DNA from 2 places in the Pseudoalteromonas sp. HL-AS1 genome. Region 2 is predicted to be linked to the other one. Evidence: predicted binding sites of a transcription regulator. Region 2 holds the regulator's gene; the other holds the start of a gene.

Region 1 (11,216 bases), 1.1 Mb from region 2:
CTTCAGATTTGATTTTAAATTTAAATGAAGCCAATAAAATCAGCGAAACAGCATGGATAAAACCCATGAAATACATAGGTATTTGGTGGGGGATTCATTTAGGTGTGCACACATGGCAAGAAGGAGAAAGGCATGCTGCGACTACCGAGCGAGCAATGCAATATATTGATTTTGCAAAACAGCATAATATTCAAGGGGTATTGTTTGAGGGCTGGAATAAAGGGTGGGAACAATGGGGCACTCGCGAAGCATATTTAGTCGCAACCGATGATTTTGATCTTGAAAAAGTCGCCGATTATGCCAAACGCCAAGGCGTTGCAATTGTTGGGCATAATGAAACCGGTGGGAATATTGCTGCTTATGAAAGTCATGTGAACGAAATATTTTCTATTTATAACAAGTTAGGTATCAACACCGTTAAAACAGGTTATGTGGCTGAAAAAGGCTTTAGCAATGGCGAGCATCATCAAGGTCAGTTTGGGGTTAATCACTATCGTAAAATTGTTAAACTGGCAGCAAAGTACCATATTATGCTTGATGCCCATGAGCCAATCAAAGATACCGGCATTCGTCGTACTTGGCCGAATATGATGACCAGAGAGGGGGCACGCGGAGGTGAATATAATGCATGGAGTGACGGAAACTCAGCAGATTATACGATGATCTTACCTTTTACTCGCCTGCTTAGTGGGCCGATGGATTACACTCCTGGAATTTTTGATATCGATTACAGCCGGTTTCAAGGGCAACGTTTTGATTGGCAAGGCAACCCACAGAAAAGTCACTATCGTGTACATACCACTCTTGCGCGGCAGTTAGCCAATATGTTGGTGCTATATAGTCCGCTTCAAATGGCGGCAGATATGATTGAAAACTATCAAGACCATCCTGCATTTGAATTTATTAAAGCACTTAACGTTGATTATGACGACAGCAAAGTATTAAACGCTGAAATAGGTGAGTACATCAGTGTTGCACGGCGAGCAAAGCAGCAGTGGTTTATCGCCAGCGCAACAAATTCTGAAGCCCGTAAACTAAGTTTAAAACTAGATTTTTTACCTGCTAATAGGCAGTACTTTGCGACTATTTACCAGGACGCAGCCAACACTGATTGGCAAAATAATCCAGAAGCGTATGAAATAAAAGAGCAAGTTGTTGATGCCAGTACGGTGCTAAATCTACAATTAGCTGCAGCTGGTGGTGCTGCTATATCACTAATCCCTCTCGATGGGCATTTGGGTAACATAAATAAACAATAAAGCGTCGGGATGTTCAGCTAAACGAGTTACTTTAAACTCAACATGTAAGTAATTTGCTTGGTTATTAATCGGCAGCTCAAAATACATATCAGAGGCATAAAAAATATGTTTGAGCTGCACCACGCTGCCTTGTTGTTTGATGCCAAACTTAGACTGCTCAGGTGTATCGTGAGCTTTGGCAAAAGCGAATTCATGGTTCCAATCAGCGCTGGCAATTTTGAATCTCGCGCCCCAACTATCAACTTGTGTGCCACCAATAAAAATATTGTTGATCTGGTAGCTTTGCATTTGTCCGTGATAACGTAATTGATTGTTTTGCTCTGCTTTCCAACCTGAGAATGAGTTAGGCATATACACCTCATAATCGAGTTTATAACCCGGACTGGTAGCAAAATCGTGTTGAGAGAGCGGGACCGGTTTTCTTTCATCAAAGGTATAGTGGAAATCACAAGCAGTGAGAAAAAACACCGAGAAAACAATAAATAGGTACGAGTTGCTCATGATAAATTTGTACAAAACCAGAATGAAATTATGTACAGTATGTTAACTGGAGATGGGACGAACCCCAATCATTATTAGCTATTTTTTGCTACATACGTATGCAAAGTAGTGTGAGGTAAAAATACCCTATGAGTATTCGGATATTATACGTTGAAGATGATAAAAATTTTGCCGCGACAGTACTTGAATTTTTGGAATTGATGGGACTGATTTGTGACTACGCAGATAACGGTTTACAAGGTGTTACGCTCGCAAAGAAAAACCAATACGATGTGATAGTGACCGATATTACTATGCCAAAACTTGATGGTCGGCAAATGTGTCAGGAGTTACGCTTGCAAGGCATTGACACTCCTATTTTGATGCTGAGCGCATTACATGAATTAGATGATAAGTTAGCTGGCTTTGACTGTGGTGCAGATGATTACTTAACTAAACCATTTGAATTAAAAGAGTTAGTTGCACGTATTAAAACATTATCAAAACGACGTAGTGGTAATGCACAAAAACTCGTTATAAAAGACTTGGCACTTGAACTTAATTTAGGTGAGCATCTTGCTTTTCGCGAAGGGGTGCAATTAAAACTAACACCATCGGGATGGAAAATATTAGAAGTTATAGCGCGAGCGTATCCTAATTGTGTGGATAGGCAAATGCTTGAGCATGTTATTTGGGGAGACGATATTCCCGACAGTGAAGCGTTAAAAGTGCACATACATCGCCTACGACAGCGTGTAGACAAACCTTTTTCCGAGCCGTTGCTGCATATTGTCAATGGCGGGGCTGTTTTGAAAAGAGCCAATCTATAAATGGGCTTTCCGCAATTACAATTTAAACAGTTTAAGGCGACTTTAACGGTTGCCTTGCTGTTATTTATCTTCATTGTGATTTATTTAAGTTATAGCTCGTTTAATTATCAAAAAGAATATATCACTCAAAAAATTGAAGTGTTACAAGACTTCGCTGAGCGCTCTATGAGTCGTTTACAGACTAATCCATCGCTTTATCAAGGTGATCAGGCTACGATTTTAGGTGATGACCGTATGCAGTTTGTTTCGGGGTATCAGCAATTAAGCTTACATGTCTATAATGTCCCCACTGAGCCGCAAATTAATACTGGGAAAGTGAATTTGTATATTAATCAGTTTGGTGGGCTATGGACGGTCTCTGAAATCATTCTTATTTACCGAATTAGCCATGAGGGTCGTGATTATTATGCGTACTATCATAACAATACGCGCTTTAATGACCTTGAGTTAAAAACTTATCTAACCGATAAGATGCAACCAGCAATTATAACTGCCACTACAATGATAATCGCCTTGTTTATGTTTCAATTATTTCAAATCGCCCGAGTTAACTCTGTGGTCGCAGAACTTGCACAATGGGCAGATAGCATTGCGGCAGGTAAACCGCTTGCTCTGCCGAGAATGAAATCGGGTGGTATTAATTACCTTGCGAAAACCATGAATAAAAGCCTCGATACTTTTAGCCATATTTTAGAAAAAGAGCATGCATTTGCGCGTTTTAGCAGCCATGAACTTCGTACTCAAGTGGCTGTGTTATCAGCAAATATGGAATTGTTAGAGTTAATAATGAATGATTTAAAACCGCAAGAGCGACGAGTGTTAAATCGCATGTTAACTGCGATTGAAGATATGAAATATCAAATGGAGGCTTTACTGTGGTTAAGTAAAGAAACTGAAAAAGAGTTAGTAAAAGAAAATTGCAGTATAAAAACAATTATGAGTAAGTCTGTGGCAGAGAACCAACTCTACTTAAGTCATGATACTGTGAAAGTGTTGGTTATTGGTGATGATCTCACTTTTAGGACTCATCCTACATTGCTGCAAATTGCTTGTAACAACTTGGTTCGCAATGCCTTTCAAAACACGGCTAAAGGGCAAGTCATGATTGAGATCGATACAGATGGATTTATGATCAGTAATCATAATGACGAAATACTAAGCGAGGATGAAAAACAGCATGGTTTCGGTATTGGTTTGATTATTGTAGAGCGTATTGTAGAAAAACTTGAACTTGACTATACAATGCAAGAGCTTGAAGCTGGGCGTAGTGTAGAAATTAAATTAACTTAAATGTTATAGTTCCACTAAGCTAGTTCAGAAATTATATACATCCATCATACAAGACCCCCAAGTTTCAGTGGCAAGTCTAATTAGCGGGTTTATTTAAAGCTCAGAGTAATATCGCCATTGGGTTTACAGCAGCACAACAGTATTTCGCCTTCGCGCACAAACGCAAGTGGCTCTTCGTTATATTCAACACTACCTGACACTAACGTTGCTCTACAAGCGCCGCAGTAACCTTCACGGCATTGGAATGCGACGTCTATTTTCATGGACTCTAAGCACTGTAAAAGAGAAGGGCAGCCTGTGGTAAATTCTATACACTGGCTGTTTTCTGCAAGCGTTATGCTTGCAGTAGACTTGTCACTCATTATAAATCAAAATCACCAAATTCTGATGCATCAACTTGAGAGTCTATTTGACCAACAAGGTATGAGCTTATTTCTGCTTCTTGTGGTGCTACTTGCACGTTATCAGACACTAACCACGAGTTTATCCACGGGATAGGGTTACTGTTATTTTCAAACTGTGCTGGCAAACCAATTGCAGTCATACGTGCATTGGTAATGTATTCAACGTACTGACATAAAATATGTTTATTCAAGCCAATCATCGAACCATCTTTAAATAAGTATTCGGCCCACTCTTTTTCTTGCTCTGCAGCATCAACAAACATTTTAATTGCTTCGTCGCGGCACTGGGCAGCAACAATCGCCATTTCTGGATCGTCCTTACCGTCTTGCATAATGTTTAAAATATGCTGAGTACCAGAAAGGTGAAGTGCTTCATCGCGTGCAATTAGCTTGATGATTTTAGCGTTACCTTCCATTAGCTCGCGCTCAGCAAATGCAAACGAACATGCAAAGCTTACGTAAAAGCGAATCGCTTCAAGAATATTTACCGACATCATAGCCAGGTAAAGTTTCTTTTTAAGCTCAAATAAATTAATGATAACTGTTTTACCGTTAATCTCGTGTTTGCCTTCACCGTATAAGTTGTAAAGCGATACAGAGTTAATTAAGTCATCGTAGTATTTAGTTACGGCATCAGCACGTTCGCTAATTTTATCGTTGCTAACAATGTCATCAAAAATAAGCTCAGGTGCTTGTGTTACGTTACGGATAATATGCGTGTATGAGCGGCTGTGAATTGTTTCACTGAACGCCCATGTTTCTATCCAGGTTTCGAGCTCTGGTAGCGATACAATTGGAAGTAGAGCCACGTTTGGCGAACGACCTTGTACACTATCAAGCAGTGTTTGGTATTTTAAGTTGCTTAAAAATATATGCTTTTCGTGATCTGGTAATGCTTGAAAGTCTAAACGGTCTTTACTTACATCTACTTCCTCAGGACGCCAAAAGAAAGACAGTTGCTTTTCAATTAACTTTTCAAAAATTGGGTATTTTTGTTGGTCGTAACGAGATACGTTTACAGTTTGGCCAAAAAACATTGGCTCTTGCATTTGGTTATTATGGTTTCGGCTAAAAGTAGTATAAGACATGTTTATCACTCAAAAAACTATCAGAAAAAGCGGGCTAAATGCCCGCTTAAAATAAAAATCAGCAGTTATATTTTACACGCGCCGCCTTCACAATCGTCATCTTCCACTTCTGGAGCATCTTCTTGTGAATCTGAGGCGCCATCGCGAGTATTGTGGTAATACAAGGTTTTAACACCTAGTTTGTACGCGCTTAGTAAGTCTTTTAATAAGACTTGCATAGGTACTTTACCGCCTTCGAACTTGTTTGGATCATAATTTGTATTTGCAGAAATTGTTTGGTCAACAAATTTTTGCATTATGCCAACAAGTTGTAGATAACCATCGTTTGATGGAATGTCCCATAGTAGCTCGTACTGATCTTTTAAACGCTCATACTCAGGAACAACTTGTTTTAAAATACCGTCTTTACTTGCTTTAACGCTAATATGCCCACGTGGTGGCTCAATACCGTTAGTTGCGTTAGAGATTTGCGACGATGTTTCTGATGGCATTAACGCACTTAGTGTTGAGTTACGCATACCGTGCTCTTTAATACTTGCACGTAGTGTATCCCAATCAAGATGAAGTGGCTCATCACAAATTTTATCTAAATCACGTTTATACGTATCTGTTGGCATAATACCTTGTGAATACGTTGTCTCGTTAAACTTAGGACATGCGCCACGCTCTTTAGCAAGCTCGTTTGATGCTTTCATTAAGTAATATTGAATAGCTTCAAAGGTTTTATGTGTTAATGCATTAGCACTGCCATCAGAATAACGCTTACCGTTTTTAGCTAGGTAGTATGCGTAGTTAATTACGCCTATTCCTAGTGTACGACGACCCATAGTTGCATTTTTAGCAGCCGGTACAGGGTAGTCTTGGAAATCAAGTAAGTTATCAAGTGCGCGTACTGCAAGTTCAGCTAGCTCTTCAAGCTCATCAAGTGACTCTATTGCACCTAGGTTAAACGCAGAAAGTGTACAAAGGGCAATTTCGCCTTCTTCGTCATTCACGTTATTAAGTGGCTTAGTTGGCAATGCAATTTCTAAACATAAGTTAGATTGGCGAATTGGCGCAACTTTAGAAATAAATGGGCTGTGTGTATTACAGTGATCCACATTTTGTAAATAAATACGACCAGTACTTGCACGCTCTTGCGCAAACATAGAGAAAAGCTCAATGGCTTTAATGCGTTTTTTACGAATAGACTCGTCTTGTTCGTATTTAACGTAAAGTGCGTCAAACTCAGCTTGGTCTTCAAAAAATGCATCATAAAGGCCAGGCACATCTGATGGGCTAAATAATGTAATGTAGTCATCTTTAATTAAACGAGAGTACATTAGTTTATTAAACTGTACGCCGTAATCTAGGTGACGAACGCGGTTGTCATCTACACCACGGTTATTTTTAAGTACAAGTAGGTTCTCTACTTCTAAATGCCAAAGCGGGTAGAATAATGTTGCTGCGCCGCCACGTACACCACCTTGTGAACAACTTTTAACCGCTGTTTGAAAGTGCTTATAAAAAGGGATACAACCTGTGTGATACGCTTCGCCGTTACGAATATGGCTACCTAGCGCACGTATTCTACCTGCATTAATACCAATTCCCGCACGTTGTGAAACGTATTTAACAATAGCTGACGACGTTGCATTGATTGAATCAAGGCTGTCGCCACATTCAATTAATACACACGAGCTAAATTGGCGAGTAGGCGTACGTACACCCGACATAATTGGCGTTGGTAGAGATATTTTAAATAAAGATACTGCATCGTAAAAACGTTTAATGTAATCAGTACGTGTTTCACGTGGGTAATCTGAAAATAAGCTTGCTGCAACTAAAATATATAAAAACTGTGCACTTTCGTATATTTCACCCGATACACGGTTTTGAACGAGATACTTACCTTCAAGTTGCTTTACAGCAGCGTAGCTAAAGTTAAGATCGCGAGAATGATCAAGGTATGCATCAAGCTCATCTAACTCTTGCTCTGTATAATCTACTAGTAAATGAGCATCGTAGCGTTTATCGCCAACCATTTTTGTTACGTGGTCAAATAAACGTGGTGGCTCAAATTGACCGTACGCTTTTTTACGTAAATGGAATACAGCTAAACGTGCAGCTAAGTATTGGTAATCAGGCGATTCTTTTGAAATCTGATCCGCTGCTGCTTTAATGATGGTTTCGTGAATGTCTTTAGTACGAATACCGTCGTAAAACTGAATGTGCGACTTTAATTCAACTTGCGAAACCGAAACGTTGTTTAAACCTTCGGCGGCCCACTCAATAACGCGATGGATCTTATCCAGATCAAGAGGCTCTTTACGCCCGTCACGTTTGCTTACAGATAACTGTTGGTTCATTTGCCTGTATTCCTTGGGAATTATGTATTTTGACCAATGCTTTATACCTCGCCGAGGCAAGGTATATACTCATTTATTATAAGTTTCGCCATATTTGCGAATTTAATTGAATAACATTTGGCCACAATATCTGGTGTTGTTCAATTTAGAGATCACAAGATAGTGTGGTCTGAGTTGTTTTGCAAGGGACATAATTGCCCCTATTTGTGGATAACTTCGGGATAACGTATTTGTGTTAGTAGACACTCACCTTCGAACAATCATTTAAGTTGAAATATGCAAAAATCAACTAATGATCTGCTAAATTTACGCATTTTAAAAATAAATTTTGACTGCTTTTTTTATCAGCAAGCTTTGCGTAAAAACTAACACAATCACAATATATAGTGTTTATTAATTAACATGGCACTATATATGGTTAAAACCATCAATTGGGCTTTGCCAGTTAAAATCAGCATTCCAGCTGTTGGCTTCATCAATACTTGGTATGTAGCCCCAAAGTGCCGTTGCTGTGCGCATACCTGCGGCTTTGCCTGCTTGTATGTCTCGCTGTGCATCACCAATGTACAAACAGCGTTTTGGTTGCACTCCCATAAGCTTTGCACAGTATAGCAGCGGTAAAGGGGATGGCTTAGCTTCAGCTAAGGTGTCGCCACTTATTACTACACTAGCATTTTTCAATGCGGGAATTGCTGCCACTAAAGGATCAGTTAAAAACCCTGGTTTGTTAGTCATGATCCCCCATTTGATCTTTTTCTGATCAAGGGCAATAAGCAACGATTCAACACCGCTGAAGCAATGCGTGTGATTTGCTATGTTTGCAGCGTATTCGTCAACTAATTGCTTAATAAGTTCGCTTTGAGGTTGTGTGTCCCATAACTCTTTAAAACCAGTCTCTAATAATGCGCCTGCGCCGTTAGATGCCGCAGGGCGGTATACATCACTACTAACAGGCTCTATTTTATTATTAATGAGAACTGCATTTAAAGCCGCACCTAAATCATCAGCGGTGTCGAGTAGAGTGCCGTCTAGATCAAATAAAAATGCATCGTACTCAATAAGGGAGAGGGGGGCTTGAGAGTTAGCCATTAAGCTAACTTCTCAAAGTACAGTATGTAATTTACGCTAACGTCACTATTGAGCGTATATTGCTTTGATAGTGGATTATAAGAAAGGCCTGTACTTGCACGAACTTTTAAACCCGCTTGCTCTGCCCATGCAATAAGCTGCGCAGGTTTTATAAACTTTTTATGGTCGTGTGTACCTTCAGGGACCATTTTTAAAAGCTTTTCAGCGCCAACAATGGCGTATAAATATGCCTTAGGTGTTTTGTTTAGGGTTGAAAAAAACACGTCTGCGCCTGGTTTGGCAAGTGCAGCTACGGCATGAATGATAGATGCTGGGTCGGGAACGTGCTCAAGCATTTCCATACAGGTTATTACATCAAAGCGCTCTGGGTGTTGCGATGCAAACTCTTCTGCTGGCACTTTTATGTAATCTACATTTACGCCAGTTTCTAAACTGTGCAACTTAGCAACAGTTAAAGGCTCTTGCCCCATGTCGATGCCAGTTACTTTTGCGCCCATGCGCGCCATGCTTTGGCTTAAAATACCGCCACCACAGCCAACATCGAGTGTTTCTTTATCGAATAAGCCTTGCGTTTTGTTTGCTATAAAGTCTAAACGTAACGGGTTAATTTCGTGAAGAGGTTTGAATTCTCCGTCTAGGTCCCACCAACGCTCGGCGATGGCTTCAAATTTTGCTATTTCTGCGTGATCTACATTTTGATGTTCGGTCATAAAATACTTCCTCGTCAATCTGAGGCCATTATATAGGGCTAAATTGATAAATCGCAAAGTTTTGCGCCTGTAAATTAAAATTAATTGTGATAGCATGGCTGTTAGAAATAATAACAATACTCTTAATACCCAATACCGGGTTGTTGAGAGCTGATACTGAAGGAATGTGATATCAAATGACTGATCTCGCCAATGAAATTCTGCCAGTCAATATTGAAGACGAGTTAAAAAACTCCTACTTAGATTACGCAATGAGCGTAATTGTAGGACGTGCATTACCAGACGTACGTGACGGCTTAAAACCTGTTCATCGCCGCGTTTTGTTTGCAATGAACGAGCTTAGTAATGACTGGAACAAGCCTTACAAAAAATCGGCCCGTGTGGTCGGTGACGTAATCGGTAAATACCACCCACACGGCGACAGTGCAGTTTATGACACGATAGTTCGTATGGCTCAGCCATTCTCACTGCGTTATATGCTAGTAGATGGCCAAGGTAACTTCGGTTCGGTTGATGGTGATTCAGCAGCGGCAATGCGTTATACAGAAGTACGTATGGCTAAAATGTCGCATGAGTTATTAGCCGATCTTGAAAAAGAAACGGTTGATTTCGTTCCTAACTACGATGGCACTGAGTTCATCCCTGATGTTTTACCAACGAAAGTTCCTAATTTATTAGTGAATGGTTCGTCAGGTATTGCAGTAGGTATGGCTACAAATATACCACCACATAACTTAACTGAAGTTGTAAATGGTTGTTTGGCACTTATTCAAAATCCAGATTTAACTATTTTAGAGTTAATGGATTATATCCCTGGTCCTGATTTCCCAACGGCTGCAATTATCAACGGTAAGAAGGGTATTGAACAAGCCTACTTAACTGGCCGTGGTAAAGTGTACATGCGTGCACGCGCCGACATCGAAACCGATGAAAAAACAGGCCGTGAAACAATCATCGTTCACGAAATTCCTTATCAGGTTAATAAAGCTCGTTTAATTGAAAAAATTGCTGAGCTGGTTAAAGATAAGAAAATTGAAGGTATTAGTGCGCTACGTGATGAATCAGATAAAGACGGTATGCGTATCGTTATTGAAATTAAACGTGGTGACGTAGGCGAAGTTATTTTAAACAACTTGTATTCACAAACTCAGTTACAAACTGTGTTTGGTATGAATATGGTTGCGCTAATTAATAACCAACCTAAATGTTTCAATTTAAAAGAAATGTTAGAAGAGTTTATTATTCACCGTCGTGAAGTAGTAACTCGTCGTACAGTATTTGATTTACGTAAAGCCCGTGACCGTGCACACACGCTTGAAGGCTTAGCGATTGCGCTTGCAAACATTGACCCAATTATCGAACTTATTCGTAAATCCCCTACACCTGCTGAAGCTAAAATTGCTTTAACAGCGCGTCCGTGGGAATTAGGTAATGTACAAGGTATGCTTGAAAAAGCAGGTGAAGATAATGTTGCTCGTCCAGATTGGTTAGCAAGCGAACTTGGTATTCGCGATGGTCAATATTATATCTCTGAGCAACAAGCTCAAGCAATTCTTGATTTGCGTTTACATAAGCTAACAGGTCTTGAACACGAAAAAATCTTAACCGAATACCAAGCGTTATTAGAACTAATTGCTGAACTACTTTATATTTTGGCAACTCCTGAGCGTTTAATGGAAGTTATTCGTGACGAGCTAGTTGAAATTAAAGAGCAATAT
Region 2 (11,216 bases):
CTTTTTTTATAACTTTAGGCTATTAAATCTAGTGAGTTGCATTTACTAATTAAATGTAGGAAATAGCATTCATTTAAAATCGTTATGGTTTTATAAGAAAATATCATCTTAAAAAGTCTGTGAAATAGTTTCAATCCCTGTTTAAATATCCTCAACTTAAGAGCGTAGGCAAAGAGTCGTTTAAAGCGTACAATAAAGCCTCTAAAAAAACACCATACACGTTGCCCTAGGAGACCCCAATGTTAGAACGTAGCATGAATATTTCGGATTTTGATCCAGAGTTATTTGACGCGATAAACAAAGAAACTGCTCGCCAAGAAGAGCACATTGAACTAATCGCTTCAGAAAACTACTGTAGCCCACGCGTACTAGAAGCGCAGGGTTCACAGCTTACAAATAAATACGCAGAAGGTTACCCTGGTAAACGTTATTATGGCGGTTGTGAGCACGTTGATGTTGTTGAGCAATTAGCAATTGACCGTGCTAACGAGTTATTTGGTTCTGACTACGCAAACGTACAACCACATGCTGGTTCGCAAGCTAATGCTGCTGTTTTTCTAGCGCTATTAGAAGCAGGCGACACTGTACTTGGTATGAGCTTAGCTCATGGTGGTCACTTAACTCACGGATCACACGTAAGCTTTTCTGGTAAGCTTTACAATGCAATTCAATACGGACTAGATGAAACAACGGGCGAAATTGATTACGCACAGGTTGAAGCACTAGCACTTGAGCATAAACCAAAAATGATTATTGGTGGTTTCTCAGCGTACTCAGGTATTGTTGATTGGGCTAAATTCCGTGAAATTGCTGACAAAGTAGGTGCTTACCTGTTTGTTGATATGGCTCACGTTGCAGGTTTAATTGCGGCAGGCGTTTACCCAAGCCCAGTTCCTCATGCACATGTTGTAACTACAACTACGCATAAAACACTTGCTGGTCCTCGTGGTGGTTTAATTATCTCTGCATGTGGCGACGAAGCAATCTATAAAAAGCTTAACAGCGCAGTTTTTCCTGGTGGTCAAGGCGGTCCTTTATGTCATGTTATTGCAGCAAAAGCAGTGGCATTTAAAGAAGCGCTTCAACCAGAGTTTAAAACATACCAAACACAAGTTGTTAAAAATGCAAAAGCAATGGTTGCTGTAATGCAAGAGCGCGGCTACAAAATCGTATCTGACAAAACTGAAAACCACTTATTCCTACTCGATTTAATCGATAAAGATATTACTGGTAAAGATGCAGATGCAGCTCTTGGTAACGCTAACATCACAGTTAATAAAAACTCAGTGCCAAACGATCCACGTTCTCCGTTTGTAACATCTGGTTTGCGTATTGGTTCTCCTGCTATCACTCGTCGTGGTTTCAAAGAAGAAGAATCAAAAGAGCTTGCTGGCTGGATTTGTGACGTACTAGATAACATCACTGATGAATCTGTACAGGCGCAAGTTAAAGAAAAAGTTAAAGCAATTTGTGCAAAATTACCTGTTTACGCTTAATTTTATAAGCAACAGTAATTAACAGCACCACAGTTAGGGAGCTGTTTATCTTTTGAGATTAAATTTGCGCTGTTTTTGAAGTGGCTCTAAAAGTAGTTTTTGCTTTGTGGCTGAGTTTTGACTCAGTTTATTAGGTTATAAATCGCACAGTGCAATTAAATTGGCTCTAGATAAAACAAATTTAAATCCTGAAAGAGCAACAGACCTTAATTTTTGCTAAGATAAAAGACCGCTATTTAGCGGTCTTTTTTGTTTTAAAACGGAAGTACCGAGCTATGCATTGCCCATTTTGTACCGCAAAAGATACTAAAGTTATTGATTCTCGCCTAGTCGGCGGAGGCCACCAAGTTCGCAGGCGCCGTGAGTGCAACGACTGCCACGAGCGCTTTACTACATTTGAAGGCGCTGAACTGGTTATGCCTCGTGTTATTAAACAAGACGGCAGCCGCGAACCATTTAACGAAGATAAATTATTAAATGGCTTAAATCGCGCACTCGAAAAACGCCCAGTGAGCACAGAGCAAGTAGACGAAGTAGTGAATATAATAAAATCGCAGTTGCGTGCTACAGGCGAGCGAGAAATTTCAAGCCATTTGGTGGGTGAGTGCATTATGGAAGCCCTCAAAAAGCTCGATAAAGTAGCGTACGTAAGATTTGCCTCTGTTTATCGATCGTTTGAAGATATACGCGAATTTGGCGAAGAAATTGCCCGTTTAGGGGAGTAATACCAATTTTATTAAAAATATGATCATTCTATCGCATTAAATAGCGCACTCACTGCGTTAAAAATTATTCATATAGAACAACTATATGTCATAATTTTCGCCTTGTTATTGCGCTATTTTCTTAGCGCTATAATGGACCACTTATTTAACGCAATTGGTATAATAAATGCTTAACCAAATTACTTTTACTGAACATGATGAAATGTATATGGCACGCGCCATAGAACTTGCCAAAAAAGGTCGGTTTACTACCACACCTAACCCTAATGTTGGCTGTGTATTAGTTAAAAATAATCAAATAATTGGTGAGGGTTTTCATCAATTAGCAGGTCAAGGCCATGCTGAAGTAAATGCACTGGCTGTCGCTGGAAAAAATGCACAAGGTGCAACGGCTTATGTAACGCTTGAACCGTGTAGTCATTATGGCCGTACGCCACCGTGCGCCGAAGGCTTAAAAGCTGCCGGTGTGGTAAAAGTAATTGCTGCTATGGTTGATACAAATCCACAAGTTGCTGGCAAAGGCCTTAAAATACTGAGCGACGCGGGTATTGACGTTGCTTACGGGTTACTCGGATCACAAGCTCGCGCACTTAACGTTGGCTTTTTTAAGCGTATGGAGCAAGGCCTACCTTATGTGATTTGCAAAATGGCAGCGAGTATTGATGGTAAAACAGCGCTTAAAAATGGGCAAAGTAAGTGGATCACAAGCCCTGCTGCTCGACAAGACGTACAATTATACCGAGCGAAAAGCTGCGCTATTTTAACCGGTGCCGATACAGTGTTAGTCGATGATGCTAAACTTAATGTGCGACTAAGTGAGCTGCCTTGCACACTGCCTACTGATTTGCCGCTTCGCCAGCCCGTGCGTGTTATAATTGACTCTCAAAACCGTTTAACACCTGACCTTGCTTTATTTGAAATCCAAAGTGATGTAATAATATTTACGACTAAGGTTGATAAATCATTGCAATGGCCGCATTTTGTAAAGCATATTGAAGTCAGTGAAAGTAACGGTAAAGTTGATTTACAAGCCGTTTTAGAAAAACTTGGGCAACTGCAGTTTAATAATGTTTGGCTTGAAGCTGGCGCAACACTTGCTGGTAAAATGACAGAGCTTAATTTAGTTGACGAGTTTGTTTTTTATTTAGCGCCTAAACTAATGGGCCATGATGCAAAAAGTTTAGTTAATTTTCCTGAATTGACGAGTATGCAAAACACCGTTGATTTAACATTTAATGAATGTGCGCGCATTGGTGACGATTTACGTATCACCGCGTCAAAACTCATTAAAATCACTTAATAAAAAGAGTAGTGCTATGTTTACTGGGATAATAGAAGCCACAGGCAAAATTGCTTTATTACAAAAAAAACAAGGCGACTTAGCCATTCGTATCCAAAGTGCTGATCTTGATATGACAGACGTAAAGTTAGGTGACAGCATTGCAACTAATGGTGTTTGCTTAACTGTAGTTGATAAACATATTGATGGTTTTAGTGCGGATTTATCTAATGAGACGATTAGTTTGACCGGTTTTGCTCACTATGCTTTAGGACAAACGGTAAATCTTGAAAAAGCCATGCAACCTGTTTCTCGTTTAGGCGGTCATTTAGTATCTGGCCATGTTGATGGTATCGCAACGATTACAAGTATTACAGCAAACGCCAGAGCAACAGAATATTGGCTTACAACTGACGAAAATTTAATGAAATACATTCCGTACAAAGGTTCGGTATGTATTGATGGTATAAGCCTGACAGTAAACGCTGTAGAGGGTAATAAATTCAAATTAACAATTGTCCCACACACGAGTGAGCAAACCACAATTGCTCATTTTAAAGTAGGTACTCAAGTTAATTTAGAAGTCGATCAAATTGCACGTTATTTAGAGCGCCTTATAAAGGGTGCAGAGCAACCAACGGGCTCTGATATTTCGATGAGCTTACTCGCTAAAGCGGGTTTTATTAAATAACGAAACTGACAACTTACACGAGCAAATTTATGAATTTACACAGCGCGCAAGAAATCATCGACGATATTAAAGCCGGTAAAATGGTTATTTTAATGGATGATGAAGATAGAGAAAATGAAGGCGATTTAATAATAGCAGCTGAGCATATTAGCGCAGAAGCGATTAATTTCATGGCTACCCATGGCCGTGGTTTAATTTGTTTAACCATGACGCAAGAGCGTTGCGAGCAACTTGATTTACCGTTAATGGTTAAAAACAATGGTGCAGCATTTTCGACTAACTTTACAATGTCGATAGAAGCATCAAAAGGTGTTACAACCGGTATTTCAGCAGCAGACAGAGCACGTACAGTGCAAGCGGCTATAGCTAAAGGCGCAGTCCCAAGTGATATTGTTCAGCCTGGACATATTTTTCCTATTATGGCGCAACCTGGTGGCGTATTAACTCGCGCAGGACACACTGAAGCTGGCTGTGATTTAGCGCGTTTAGCTGGACTTGAAGCATCATCTGTTATTGTTGAAATACTTAATGCTGACGGCACTATGGCACGTCGCCCTGATTTAGAAGTTTTTGCGAAAGAGCACGATATTAAAATTGGCACCATTGCTGATTTAATCGAATACCGCAACTTAAACGAAACAACAATTGAGCAAGTGGCAAAATGTATGTTACCAACTGTTCATGGTGAATTTGATTTAGTTACTTACAAAGACACAATTGACGGTCAATTACATTACGTATTGCTCAAAGGCGATATAAAAGATCAAGAGCCGACAAATGTACGTGTACATTTGCAAAGTACCTTTAACGATATTCTACTTTCAGACAGAAGTGCTGACCGTAGCTGGGGCCTTTCAGAAGCAATGGCTTATATCGCTAAAAATGAAGGTGCTTTAGTTATTTTAGGTAAGCAAGAAAGCACTGAAGAGCTAGAGGCAACTGTGAAAGCATTTGCAGCAGCTGATGCTGGCGAAAGCGTTACGCCACGTAAATTCAAAGGTACATCTCGTACTGTTGGCGTAGGTTCGCAAATACTTGCCGATCTTGGAATTAAACAAATGCGATTAATGAGTCGCCCTAAAAAGTACCATGCACTTTCGGGCTTTCATTTAGAAGTAGTTGATTACGTTGAGCCACAATAAGCATCACGCTTAAACTAGGCTATTATTTTATTTTTATGGTATGATGCGCAGCAATTTTTGCGCAATCGCAACCGCTTGAACTTATTTTTAGGGTTATCAAATGAAAATTATTGAAGGTAATAAGTACGCTCCAGGCAAAAAATTTGCCATTGTCATTTCTCGTTTTAATGACTTTATTGGTAGCAGCCTCCTTGCAGGTGCTGTTGATGAGCTAAAACGCACAGGTGGCGTATCAGATGACGACATTACCGTTATTTATGTGCCAGGCGCGGTAGAATTACCTTTAGCGGCTAAACGCGTTGCGGCAAAAAAAGAGTATGATGCAATCATCGCATTAGGCGTAGTGATCAGAGGTGGTACACCACACTTTGACCTAGTTGCTGGCGAATCAAACAAAGGTCTTGCGCAAGTATCACTTGAGTATGATATCCCGGTTGCATTTGGCGTATTAACCACAGAAAGCATTGAACAAGCAATTGAGCGTGCTGGCACCAAAATGGGCAATAAAGGCGGCGAAGCTGCTTTAGGCGCGCTTGAAATGGTTAATGTGTTAGATAAAATTTAAGTTTAAGGAATTTTTGTGAAACCAGCAGCAAGACGTAAAGCACGTATCTTAGCACTCCAAGCCGTTTATTCTTGGCAAATAAGTGGCAATTTAATTGCCGATATCGAACAACAAATGTTGATCGAAACAGACGTTACTAAAATTGATGTTGAATACTTTAAAGATCTAGCGACGGGTGTTGCTGTAAATTACAAGCAACTAGACGAAGCTGTATCACCACATTTAACACGTCCGTTTGATGACTTAGATATGGTTGAGCGTGCAATTTTACGTTTAAGCAGCTATGAGCTTAAGTTCCGTGAAGACGTACCTTATAAAGTTGCTATTAACGAAGGTATTGAACTGGCCAAAATTTTTGGCGCTGAAGACAGCCATAAATTTGTAAACGGTGTACTTGATAAAGCTGTTAAGCATTTACGCAAGTAAGTAAACCGTTAAAGAGGGGAGCCGGCATAGGCCGGCTTTTTTGTGTATGAAGGAATTTGAATTAATTAACCGCTACTTTAAAGGTCGCGGTATCACCCGTCGTGATGTAAACCTAGGTATAGGGGATGATTGCGCTTTAGTAACCGTTCCACAAAACTGCCAACTTGCCGTTACAACAGACACTCTTGTTGCTGGCGTACACTTTTTTGATGATATTTCCCCTCGTGTATTAGGTCACAGAGCGCTTGCTGTTAATTTAAGTGATTTAGCGGCCATGGGCGCTGAGCCAACTTGGGTTTCAGTTGCGTTAACTTTGCCAAGTATTGACCCACAGTGGATTGAAGAGTTTACTGATGGCATGCATGAAATTGCTGAATATTTTAATGTGCAGATTATAGGTGGCGATACAACTCAGGGTCCATTAACCATCACTATTTGTGCGAAAGGGACTGTACCCGAAGGTACTGCACTTCGTCGTAGTGGCGCAAAAGTGGGTGATTGGATTTATGTTACGGGTCCGCTAGGTGACGCTGGACTTGCAATTGAGTCTCGCAAGCAAGGTATAAATATTGAGCCAGAGCATTTAAAGTACGTAAATAAACGCTTTGACTTTCCAACCCCACGTGTTGCTGCAGGGCAGGTATTACGAGGCCTAGCATCATCGGCTATTGATGTGTCGGACGGCTTAATCGCTGATTTAAGTCATATACTCGATATGTCACAAGTAAATGCAGTGGTGAATATTGAAAGTATTCCAACTTCAGATGCGATGCAAGCAAGCCTTGATTTTAATCAGCAGCTGCCATTTATTCTCAGTTACGGTGATGATTACGAATTAATTTTTACGGTCCCTGATAGCAATAAAAGTATGTTAGAAATAAAGCTACGCCAGTATGGTGTAGATGCAACATGCATTGGCCAAGTTAAAAGTGGCGATGGCCAAATTGAGCTTTTACACAACGGTGAAAAGTTTGATTTTGAACCGCAGGGTTTTGAGCACTTTGCAAAGGAGCTGGTTTGAACAATAACCGCAAGTTTAATTTAAAGCGTCCACATCAGTTTTTTGGTCTGGGCTTTGGGACAGGGCTTGCCCCTAAAGCGCCCGGTACATTTGGTACGTTTGCTGCCTTGCCATTCATTTTTATGACCATGTATTATCCGTTATGGCTGCAAATTGTATTTGCCGTTGTGATCAGTATATTTGGTATATGGGCGTGCGGTAAAACGGCTGATGATTTAGGCGTACACGATCATCCTGCTATTGTATGGGATGAAGTGGCGGGTTATTACATCACTATGATTGGCGCAGCACTTAGCTGGCAAACATTACTCGTAGGTTTTTTGTTATTTCGCTTTTTTGATATAGCAAAACCCGGCCCAATCCGTATGCTAGACAAACGAGTACATGGCGGTTTAGGTATAATGGCCGATGATATACTTGCGGGTATTTTTTCGCTTATATGTTTACAAGCGTTAATAAAAGTGGGTTTACTGTCCTTTTAATTTTTATATTTGATTTGTTTAACTAGGTGGCAGCAATATGATGCGATTTTTACTGGTTTGTGTACTTATGTTGTGCGCGACGCCAAGTTGGGCTTCAATTACTGATTACGTAGTTAAGCAATGGAATATAAAAGATGGCCTACCGTCGCAATCACTTAAAAGTGTTGTGCAAGATCAGCAAGGCTATATGTGGCTTGGTACGCAATTTGGTTTAAGCCGTTTTGATGGTACAACATTTACAAATTACAACACGCAAAATAGTCCATTCTTGCCTAGTAACGGCGTTAATAAGCTTTTAGTCGATTCTAGTGGTTTGTTATGGGTAGGCACTAAAAGTGGCTTGGTAGTTATTAACCCAGCCACATTTGCAGCACAAGAATTTAATATTAAAGGTCCAGTGAGGGATATTCTTGAGGACTCTAAAGGTAGCATATGGATTGCGGCCAACGGCTTATACTATGTAGATAGAGGGCAAGTTGATTTACGCACTGAAGTAAATGGTCCTCTACCTATTGTTAATGCTACTGTGATCACACAAATAGTTGGCTCTGTTAGCCAAATGGCACTCTCTCCTGAAGGCATTTGGCTGGTTAATGATCGTCATTTATTACGCCTTACAAAAAACTCATCAGATTTTTCTAAACTACGTTTAGAGCTTACCGCAAAAATATCTTTACCAGAGCGCTTAGCGCAAACTATCGTGCACGATTTATCATTTTTAAATGGTAATTTGTATATAGCTTCTGAGCTAGGTGCATACTTTTTAGATTTAGATGACGAGCTAAGACCTTTTCCTTTACCTAATGCAAATAACTCAGCCGTTTATAAGTTTATGAGTGATACCGATGGTGGCTTGTGGGTATCGACCTATGGACGCTTATTATTCAGAGATAAAACCGGTGAGTGGCAATGGGTAGAGCCTAGCCAACTTGATCAAAGTATATGGTTTGCTGATATTTTTAGAGATGATAAAAATAACGTTTGGTTAGCAAGCTTTAGTGAAGGCTTGTGGCTTGCTCATGAAGGGCGAGTAGAGAGGCATTCAGCAGTTTCAAACATGACCGAATCTGTTATGGCTATTAGCCAAGCACCCGATGGTAAACTGTGGGTTGCGAATAAAAGCGGTATTGGTTATTTCGATTTAGATAAAAGTTTTATTAATTTAGTCCCAAGTAGTAAATATGGATACGCATCAGTACACGATCTACAATTTGATGGTGAGCGATTATATATAGCCACAGGGCGCGGCTTATTTGTTTTTGAAAACAAGACACTTTACACCGTCCCTGGTCGAGCACTTCGCGATAATCCGGTATTTGCAATAAGTCGCTCTAGTAAAGGCGGCTTTTGGATTGGTACCGGACGCGGTTTATATCGATTAAATTATGCTGGTTTAACGCCTTTTGCTTATAACGCTTTTTTAGGTAGTAAGTTTATTACCTACGTATTAGATAAAACAAACTTTGGTGTGATTGGTACTAGTAAAGGCGCATATTACTTTACAGACCGTGGCATTGAAAAAATTGGCGACCAAACAACACTTGAAAGCGCATACGTAACTAGCGTGCTACATATAGATGGCGTGGGTATTTTAATCGGCTCTCTTAACGATGGGCTTTTTTACAGAAGTACGCAAGGGCAATGGCGTCAGCTCGATGCAGCTAATGGTTTACCGTATGGTTCTATATTTAGCCTAGAATATGATGAAAAGTTAAAGCATGTTTGGGTAAGCACCATGAAAGGTGTTTACAGAATGCCTGTAGAGCAATTTAAAACAGAAATAAAAAGCCTAAAAGTTGAAGAAGTAATTTCATCTTTTGACCGTCAACTTGATGGTAAAGCGAATCAATGTTGTAGTGGACTCGGGCATGATGCGGTAGCAGACACCGGAAATTCTATTTGGTACCCAAGCTTACAAGGTGTTGTTGAAATACCTAAAAATGTAGAGCTATTTGGCGTGCTTGCATTAAAGCCAACAATAGAGACAATAACAACGCCACTTCGTCATTTAACTACCGCTGCGCTTGGTAAAAAACCATCATTAGAAACAGACGAGCGTGATATAACGCTAACTTACACAGCTATTGATTACTATGCACCAAACAGCATTGAATTTAGATATAAACTAAGTGGCTTAGATAGTGACTGGCGCTATGCAAATACGCGACGTGAAGCTATTTATACTAACTTGCCTCCTGGCTCGTTTTTGTTTCAATTAGAAGCTAAGCGCCAAGGTGAAGACTGGGCTAAAGCGCAAGATGTAGAATACGGTTTTGTAGTGCCTGAGCGCTTTGACGAAACAATTTACTTTAGGCTTTTAATTACCAGTGGTTTTATTTTGCTTTTTTATCTCATTTTTTGGGTGTTTAGAGCACAAGAACGCAGAAAACAAGAAGCATTAGAGGGCTTAATCACTGAGCGTACCTTAGAGCTTCGCCAAGCTAATGATAAATTAGGCCAAGTGAATTCACAGCTTAAATTAGTGAGTCACTCAGATGAGCTAACAGGGCTACGTAGTCGCCGCTTTTTGTTTGATCAACTCCCTAAAGATATTGAGCACTTTCAACGTAATTCACAGTCGCTGCAGGCACAAGGTAAGTCACTGGTGCTGGTAATTATTAACTTTGATAACTTCAGCCGTATTAACGATGCGTATGGCCCAATTGCAGGTGATAGCTGCTTACAGCAAATGGCTGCATTGTTAAATTCGCGTACGCAGGGTTCTGACTATGTGGCACGTTGGAGTGGAGATGAGTTTTTATTATTATTACGCGATTTTAAATGCAATAAAATAGATAGCTATGCTTCAGAACTTTGTAAAGTAATAGCGGCTAATTCGTTCCAATTACCAAATGGAAAAACAACTAATATCACGGCATCAATTGGTTGGTCATTTTATCCATTACCTTTATTAGGCGGACAGGTAATTAGCTGGGAAACCTCTATTAACTTGGCCGATATAGCACTGCATCAAGTTAAAAAGCGCGGTGGTGATGGTGTGGCTAATATTACGTTTGATTATCAGCTCGATGCATTTGAGTTTGAACAAAACTCTAATGTTGATCAGCAGTTAGGTATTTTGCAAAGCAATGGCTTAGCTGATATTAAAGTGTGGATGCGCTGATCAGCAATATTGATATTAAAAAAGGAGCCTAGGCTAATGCCGATCAGTTAAGAAAATGACCGGTTGACCGATCCAAACGATCATGCAAAATCCGTAGTTAGGAAACTAACTACGGATTTTTTTGTGAATATAGAACAAGCACTGCAAGCAACACTTGAAGAAAGCAGCCGATACCATACCTTTGAAAAATTATCAGAAATTCTTGACCCTGAAATCATTGAACAAGGTTTTCAACAAGCAGGGATTGCAACCGTTCGTAAGCGAA

What was found. The regulator NrdR, encoded in region 2, represses ribonucleotide reductase genes. The targets are predictions, from matches to a motif close to AAACACNANATNTNGTGTTT.
Region 1: the regulator NrdR is predicted to act here: its motif matches at 7,819-7,838, upstream of nrdA (class 1a ribonucleoside-diphosphate reductase subunit alpha).

The regions. Positions count from the first base shown of each region.
Region 1 is NZ_CP133569.1:1,699,732-1,710,947, forward strand. Features, by position in the region: gene RB214_RS07960 (glycoside hydrolase family 97 protein) at 1-1,259, shown strand, start outside; gene RB214_RS07965 (hypothetical protein) at 1,215-1,610, opposite strand; gene RB214_RS07970 (response regulator transcription factor) at 1,889-2,569, shown strand; gene RB214_RS07975 (HAMP domain-containing sensor histidine kinase) at 2,570-3,859, shown strand; gene yfaE (class I ribonucleotide reductase maintenance protein YfaE) at 3,949-4,221, opposite strand; gene nrdB (class Ia ribonucleoside-diphosphate reductase subunit beta) at 4,221-5,351, opposite strand; gene nrdA (class 1a ribonucleoside-diphosphate reductase subunit alpha) at 5,417-7,699, opposite strand; gene RB214_RS07995 (HAD family hydrolase) at 8,108-8,788, opposite strand; gene ubiG (bifunctional 2-polyprenyl-6-hydroxyphenol methylase/3-demethylubiquinol 3-O-methyltransferase UbiG) at 8,788-9,498, opposite strand; gene gyrA (DNA topoisomerase (ATP-hydrolyzing) subunit A) at 9,675-11,216, shown strand, end outside.
Region 2 is NZ_CP133569.1:2,829,798-2,841,013, reverse strand. Features, by position in the region: gene glyA (serine hydroxymethyltransferase) at 240-1,496, shown strand; gene nrdR (transcriptional regulator NrdR) at 1,772-2,221, shown strand; gene ribD (bifunctional diaminohydroxyphosphoribosylaminopyrimidine deaminase/5-amino-6-(5-phosphoribosylamino)uracil reductase RibD) at 2,388-3,521, shown strand; gene RB214_RS13180 (riboflavin synthase) at 3,538-4,191, shown strand; gene ribBA (bifunctional 3,4-dihydroxy-2-butanone-4-phosphate synthase/GTP cyclohydrolase II) at 4,221-5,333, shown strand; gene ribE (6,7-dimethyl-8-ribityllumazine synthase) at 5,434-5,898, shown strand; gene nusB (transcription antitermination factor NusB) at 5,914-6,324, shown strand; gene thiL (thiamine-phosphate kinase) at 6,371-7,345, shown strand; gene RB214_RS13155 (phosphatidylglycerophosphatase A) at 7,342-7,827, shown strand; gene RB214_RS13150 (diguanylate cyclase domain-containing protein) at 7,865-10,951, shown strand; gene RB214_RS13145 (IS4 family transposase) at 11,075-11,216, shown strand, end outside.